Regions from separate parts of the Mesorhizobium sp. LjRoot246 genome, predicted to be linked through region 3. Evidence: predicted binding sites of a transcription regulator. Region 3 holds the regulator's gene; each other region holds the start of a gene.
What was found. The regulator PhoB, encoded in region 3, activates phosphate uptake and scavenging genes when phosphate is short. The targets are predictions, from matches to a motif close to TGTCATNNANCTGTCAT.
Positions count from the first base shown of each region.

Region 1: ACSQ3L_RS18830 (PhoX family protein) is a predicted target of PhoB. The motif match lies at 1,372-1,388, and genes of this name have one in related genera.
Region 2: ACSQ3L_RS16080 (esterase-like activity of phytase family protein) is a predicted target of PhoB. The motif match lies at 916-932, and genes of this name have one in related genera.

Region 1 is NZ_CAXUSN020000001.1:3,898,157-3,900,422, forward strand. Features, by position in the region: gene ACSQ3L_RS18830 (PhoX family protein) at 1-1,316, opposite strand, end outside; gene ACSQ3L_RS18835 (hypothetical protein) at 1,426-1,839, opposite strand; gene urtA (urea ABC transporter substrate-binding protein) at 2,151-2,266, shown strand, end outside.
Region 2 is NZ_CAXUSN020000001.1:3,330,357-3,332,622, reverse strand. Features, by position in the region: gene ACSQ3L_RS16090 (trimethylamine methyltransferase family protein) at 1-610, opposite strand, end outside; partial or broken gene ACSQ3L_RS16085 (glycine cleavage T C-terminal barrel domain-containing protein) at 623-814, opposite strand; gene ACSQ3L_RS16080 (esterase-like activity of phytase family protein) at 1,047-2,266, shown strand, end outside.
Region 3 is NZ_CAXUSN020000001.1:1,535,770-1,538,035, forward strand. Features, by position in the region: gene pstB (phosphate ABC transporter ATP-binding protein PstB) at 1-279, shown strand, start outside; gene phoU (phosphate signaling complex protein PhoU) at 306-1,013, shown strand; gene phoB (phosphate regulon transcriptional regulator PhoB) at 1,030-1,719, shown strand; gene ACSQ3L_RS07330 (ROK family protein) at 1,721-2,266, opposite strand, start outside.

The DNA of each region.
Region 1 (2,266 bases), 2.4 Mb from region 3:
GGATTGGTCTCGATGTCCTCGGGCCGGTCCATCGGCGTCGCGCCCAGCGCATCCGCCGCCAGCCGTGTCTTCAGCAGCACTTCCGCCTGGTCGGCAAAGCCGTTCTCGGCGGTGAGCTTGCCCTGGCCGTGAACCAGCGGCAGCCAGGTCATGGAGCCGTCGGCGTCGTAGCGGGCGACCGAAAGCACGCCGTCATCCAGCAGGCTGTTGCCGGAGGCCGGTTTGGCCGGATCGTAGGCCTTGTTCGAGACGAAGCGGTACATGTATTCGAAATAGTCGTCGTCGCCCATGTAGACGACGACGCGGCCGTCCTTGTTGAGGACGACCGTGGATGCTTCGTGCGACATGCGGCCAAGGGCGGTGCGCTTGACCGGCTTCGAGGCCGGATCATAGGGGTCGATCTCGACCACCCAATCGAACCGGTTGGCCTCATTCGGCTCCTTGTCGAGATTGAAGCGATCATGGAAGCGGCCGCGGCCGTAGATGTCGGAACCGTCAAAGCCGTAGCGGTCGAGAATGTCTGATGTCGGCGCCTTCTTCGGGTCGCCGCCGAACAGGTCGGAAACGCCTTCCTCACACGTCAGCACGGTGCCCCAGGGAGTGAAGCCGCCGCTGCAATTGTAGCTGGTGCCGAGCACCTTCGTGCCGGTCGCGTCGGCAGATGTTTTCATCAGTGGATGGCCGGCAACGGGGCCGGAAACGGTCATCTCGGTGTTTGCCGTGATGCGGCGGTTGAGCGGGCTGTCTTCGACGATGCCCCACTTGCCGTCCTTCAACTGCACCTCGACGATCGAATGGCCCATGGCGGCCATGCCGAGGTCGACCTGTTCCTTGCTCATCGTCTTGCCGGCGTCATCCTCGGTCATGCCGGGAAACATGACGTTGGGCGAAATGTACTCGTTGTTGACGCAAAGCAGGCCGTGGTCGGAATTCACGGTGCCTTTCGGCAGCGGCAGGAAGGCGATGTAGTCGCAATTGTAACCAAAGCGCTTTTCCTGCTCTTCGGCGGCGACCTTGTTGCCATCGAAATCCGGCAGCCCGGCGACAAGCGGGTCGCCCCAGCGCGCCACGATCGTGGTCTCGTACCCCTCGGCGGCCGCATGGGTCTTGTCGTAGACGCGCTTCAGTTCGGGAAAACCGAGTGTGGAAAGCGCTGCCGCGGCATGTGTTTCGCCGGCAAACAACGAGCCGACAAAGCTGCCGCCGGCAATCAGCGCGCCGGATGCAAGGCTGCCTTTCAGGAGAGCCCGGCGCGAGACGCGCTCGGCGATGACGTCGCGAATGACAGGGGAGGATGAAGACGGTGCGTTGGCCATGGTGTCTGCCTCTCAGGGTGGATGGTGACGGCGCACCGCTGCCTATCCAGTTTCGGCAACATCCAGATGACATGAGGCTGAGGCGGCGGCGATTGCCCAGGGAATGGACCTACTGGCTGCTTCCCTTGGTGCAGGTCGAGGCGGTGAAGGCGCCATCTGGCTGCTTCATGACGATGTCGAAGGAGGGCGCGGTCCCACTGTCCAGTGTTGCCTGGGTCAGCGACAGCGAATTGCCGCCGGCGGTATAGCCGCCCAATGGCCCCAGCCACGAGATCACGCCGTTGGCATCCATCTGATAGTTGTAGCCCTGCCGTGCGGTGCCGATGCCGGTGTAGACCGGGCCGCTGTAGACATTCCCCTTGATGGTGATGTCGCCGAGGCTGAGGAACATACCGAGCAGGTAGACCTCGCAGTGATAGCTTCCGTCTGGCATCTTACCGTCGCTGAAGTCGGCTCGCGCGGCCCCGGTTGCCGCCGCCAGAAGCAGAATGCCGATGAAAATGCGTGAAATGCCTGAAACCATGACGTCGCCCGTTTATGGAGCGAGCTTGCCCTATTTCTGCACCGTGCCGCAACATCGGTGCCCGCGGCACGCTTGTTGAGATCAAAATCTAGGCACCGGCCAAAAATGAGCGAAAATTAGGCAATAGTGCCCTACGCTGCGCAAATTTCTCTCAATCGGTTTCAGGCCGGCTCTCTTTGTTTTGTAAGCTCCATATTCCAAGGCGCTGATATCTCTAAATTATTCGTGTCCCTTCGGCTCCGCCAAAGCGATTGGCATGGGGGTTGCATTGTAGTGTTGCGGTGCAATCAACCAGCTTGGGAGTGTGTAATATGAGGGGCAATTTCTCGAAAATAACAAAAATGTTCTCGGCGAGCGTGGTTGCCGCCGGCCTGTTGACCTCGGCACCCGCCAGGGCTGCCGACGACACGATCAAAGTTGGCATTCT
Region 2 (2,266 bases), 1.8 Mb from region 3:
CGCGCGCGAAAATGAACGGGAGCTTGTCGGACAGCGTCAGCTGCGCACGATTGACGGCATAATGGCGAAAGCGGTTGTCGACATCCTGCGGCTCGATGCAGGGTCCCAGCATGTGCAGCACGTCGAAATGCTGCACCAGCCGCATCAGATCCTCGAAATCGGCGAGCGTGCCCGGCCGCCGGCCGCGTTCGAGGTCGGTGACGTTCGGCGCTCCGCTCCCGGCCAGGAACGCCATCGAGCCGAGTTCGAGCGTCAGATCGCGGGCGCGGGAACCGGCATGGACATGGATCGACTTCGGCGCCGAGGCCAGTGCCGCCGTCACCATATCGCGACCGATGCGCACCATGTTGGTGTCCGGATCGATCAGCGCGCCGCCGCTGGCGAAATGCTCGCGCGCTTGCGGCAGCAGCACCTTGATACCGAGCTCTTCCAGCACCCGCAGCGCCGTGTCGTGGATCGCGGCCACCTGATCGTCGGAAAAGATCGGCTGCGGCAGGAAGGGGTTCTTCAGCGAATGGTAGTTGGGGCGGCGGCTGCTTTCGCTGCCGGCCTCGCCCGTGCGTCCACGCCGGCGCTCGCGCCTGACATCACGTGCCGCGTCATCGACCATTGGAAATCCTCCTCATTGCCGCATCGCCTTGCCCTCGGGATCGTATGGCGAGGCCGCGATGACACGCGCCGTCCGCTCGACGCCGACAATGTGCACCGAAAGCGCTGTCCCCTCCTCGGCAAAATCGTCGTCCACCAACGCCAGCGCGACGCTCTTGCCGATCATGTAGCTAAATCCGCCCGACGTGACGAAGCCGATGCGCCGGACCGTATATGTACTAGACATAAGTGTCCATAGCATCAATTTTGAGCCAGGCGGAAGTTTTTATCGTCGCGCGAAGGAGACGGCGGGCATGCACAGCGCGCTGTCACGCAAGCATCATGTTCGCGCCGTAGACCGCGTTTCGGGGAGGCGCTCGCGGCATCGTCGATGTTGCACCTCTTTCAGATTTTCGTCCTGCGGCCGCTCCGCACATCTGTCACAAAGAGGATTGTCCATGAAACATCTGCACCGAACCGCGCCGCTCGGCGTCGCGCTGGCATTGTTCACCGCCCTGACGCCGGCGCTCGCCGACAGGACCAGCTTCGTCAACAAGGGGCTGGTCGGAGTCGGTCGCATTCCGGCCGCCCAGCGCGACAAGTTCGGCGAGACGTTCGGCTCGGGCTCCGGCATGGCGATCGACACATCAGGCTGGACGCGTGACGCCTCCGGCTACAAGGGCTCGCTCTGGCTGCTGCCGGACCGCGGCTACAACGTCGCCGGCACCACCGACTACCGGCCGCGCCTCAACACGATCGGCATCGAGTTTGCTCCGGTAGCACCGGGTGCGGCACCCGCTGCCGGCCAGGAGCAGACTGAAGTCAAGGCAACGCTCGCCGGCACCATGCTTCTCACCGACGACAAGGGCGCTGATGCCACTGGCCTCGATCCGCTCAACGGCGTGCGCGCGGCAAGCGGCGACATGCCGATCCTGCCGCAAGCCGACAACGGCAAGCTGGCGCTCGACAACGAGGCGATCGTGCGGCTGCCCGACGGTTCGATGTTCATCTCCGACGAATACGGCCCGAACATCTACCGGTTCTCGGCCGACGGACATCTGATGTCGGCGACGCAGCCGCCGGCGGCACTCGTGCCGATGCGCCACGGCGCGCCGAACTTCGCCTCGGATAATCCGGGTCCCGGTGCCGCCGAGCCCGATCCAAAGGATCCCGACACCGGCCGCCAGAACAACCAGGGCCTCGAAGGCATGGCGATGACGCCCGATGGCAAGTTCCTGATCGCCGTGCTGCAGTCGGCGCCTCGCCAAGATGGCGGCGATTCGCCCGCGACGCGCCAGAACACGCGTGCGCTGGTCTACGACGCATCCGACCTCGCGCATCTCAAGCTGGCGCACGAATATGTCGTGCCGCTGCCAGTGTTCAAGGATGCCAAGGGCAAGACCAAGGTCGCCGCGCAAAGCGAGATCGTGGCGCTGTCGGATCAGACCTTCCTGATGCTGGCGCGCGACAGCGGCAACGGCCAGGGCGTGAAGGGTGACACCTCGCTGGTGCGACAGATCTTCGTCGTCGACTTCTCGGCCGCGACCGATATCGCAGGCGGCGCCTTCGATGCAGCCGACAAGCCGGTCGCCGCCAAGGGCGTCCTCGATCCCTCGGTGACGCCGGCCAAGCTGACGCCGTTCATCGACATCAACGAAAGTGCCGAACTCGGCCGCTT
Region 3 (2,266 bases):
CGCGCCATCGCCGTGTCGCCCGAGGTGATCCTCATGGACGAACCGTGTTCGGCGCTCGACCCGATCGCCACCGCTCGCGTCGAGGAACTGATCGACGAACTGCGTCAGAACTACACGATCGTCATCGTCACCCACTCGATGCAGCAGGCGGCGCGCGTGTCGCAGCGCACCGCGATGTTCCATCTCGGCTATCTGGTTGAGGAGGGAGCCACCGACAAGATGTTCACCACCCCCGACGACAAACGCACCCAGGACTATATCACCGGCCGGTTCGGCTAAGTTCAGGCATACGAGGGACGAAGATCATGGGTGAACATACCGTCGCATCTTTCGATGAGGATCTGGAGCAGATCAGCCGCCTGATCCGCGACATGGGCGATCTCGCCCGCTTGATGGTCAGTGGCTCGACCAAGGCATTGCTCAATTCGGACAATGCGCTTGCACAGCGCGTCGTCTCCGACGACGCCATCATGGACGCGCGCCAGCGTGAGCTCGACGACCGGGCCATCACGCTGATCGCCAAGCGCCAGCCGATGGCCAACGACCTGCGTGCGGTGGTCGGTTCGATCCGCATGGCCGGCGATCTCGAACGCATTGGCGACCTTGCCAAGAACATCGCCAAGCGCGTCGGCACCGTCGGGCTGAGCGTCACGCCGCGCGACCTGTCGCATTCGATCGACGGGATGGCGCAGCTGGTGTTGATCCAGGTGCAGGGCGTGATCGAGGAATATGCGGCGCGCGACGCCGAGGCCTTGGCCAAACTGCGCGCCGACGACGAGCGCATCGACGTGAAATACACCTCCGTGTTTCGCGAGCTGCTGACCTATATGATGGAAGACCCGCGCAACATCACGGCCTGCACGCATCTGTTGTTCTGCGCCAAGAACCTCGAGCGCATCGGCGACCATGTGACCAACATCGCCGAAAATGCCTATTATGTTTTGACCGGCACGCAACTGCCCGCCAATCGTCCGAAGCAGGACGAGACGGCAATGTCCGCGCCAGCGGCATGACAGGGGTAACCAGCCGATGATCGCGCCACGCATCATGGTGGTGGAGGATGAGGAGCCGCTAGGCGTGCTGCTCCGCTACAATCTGGAGTCCGAGGGTTACCAGGTCGAGGTGGTGACGCGCGGCGACGAGGCCGAGATCCGGCTGCAGGAGAACGTTCCCGACCTTCTGGTGCTCGACTGGATGGTGCCGGCGGTTTCCGGCATCGAACTCTGCCGGCGCCTGCGAATGCGTCCAGAGACCGAGCGGCTGCCGATCATCATGCTGACCGCGCGCGGCGAGGAAAGCGATCGCGTGCGCGGCCTGTCGACCGGCGCCGACGACTATCTGGTCAAGCCGTTCTCGACCCCGGAGTTCATGGCCCGCGTCAAGGCGCTGCTGCGCCGCGCCAAACCGGAAGTGCTGTCCAGCGTGCTCAAGGTCGGCGACATCGTGCTCGACCGCGAGTCGCACCGGGTCTATCGCAAGAAGAGCGAGATCCGCCTCGGGCCGACCGAATTCCGCCTGCTCGAATTCATGATGCGTCATCCCGGCCGCGTGTTCTCGCGCAGCCAGCTGCTCGACAATGTCTGGGGCGAGACGATCTACATCGACGAGCGCACGGTCGACGTGCATGTCGGCCGGCTGCGCAAGGCGGTCAACAACGGCCGCATGCCCGACGTCATCCGCACGATCCGAGGCGCGGGCTACGCCATCAGGGAGGACTAACTCAAGCGACGTTCTTACCGACGAGGCCCGCTCTCGCCTGCGCGCCGGGCGCGAAAATCTCCTGATCGACGAAGGTCAGCGCCCGCATCGCGCAGCCTTCGCGGATCAGCGGCAGTTCGTTGGGCTCGGTGTCGAAGGAAATCGATTTCGAGTGCTGGCCGCCGGCGGTCTGGGCGATGGCCTCGCGCAGCGCCGGCTCGATCAGGTCGAAAGCGGCGGCACTGGCGCCGACCATGGCAACGGGTGCCGGGTCGATCAGCGCAAACAGGCTGCCGAGGCCGTAGCCGAGCGCTTCGCCGGCTTTGCGGTAGGCTTCCCGCTCCGGTCCATCCCTTTCGCGGGCCGCGGTCGCCAGGGCGCGCATGTCGGCATCGCTGACATCGGCAACGGGTTCTGCGTCCTCACCCAGTTGCCTTGCGTTGCGCCAGATGGCGTAGTTGCCGGCATAGGCCTCGACGCAGCCGCGCCGTCCGCAGCGACACAGCGCGCCGTTCGGCCGGTGGATCATGTGGCCGAACTCGCCGCCCGAGGAATGGGTGCCGGTGAA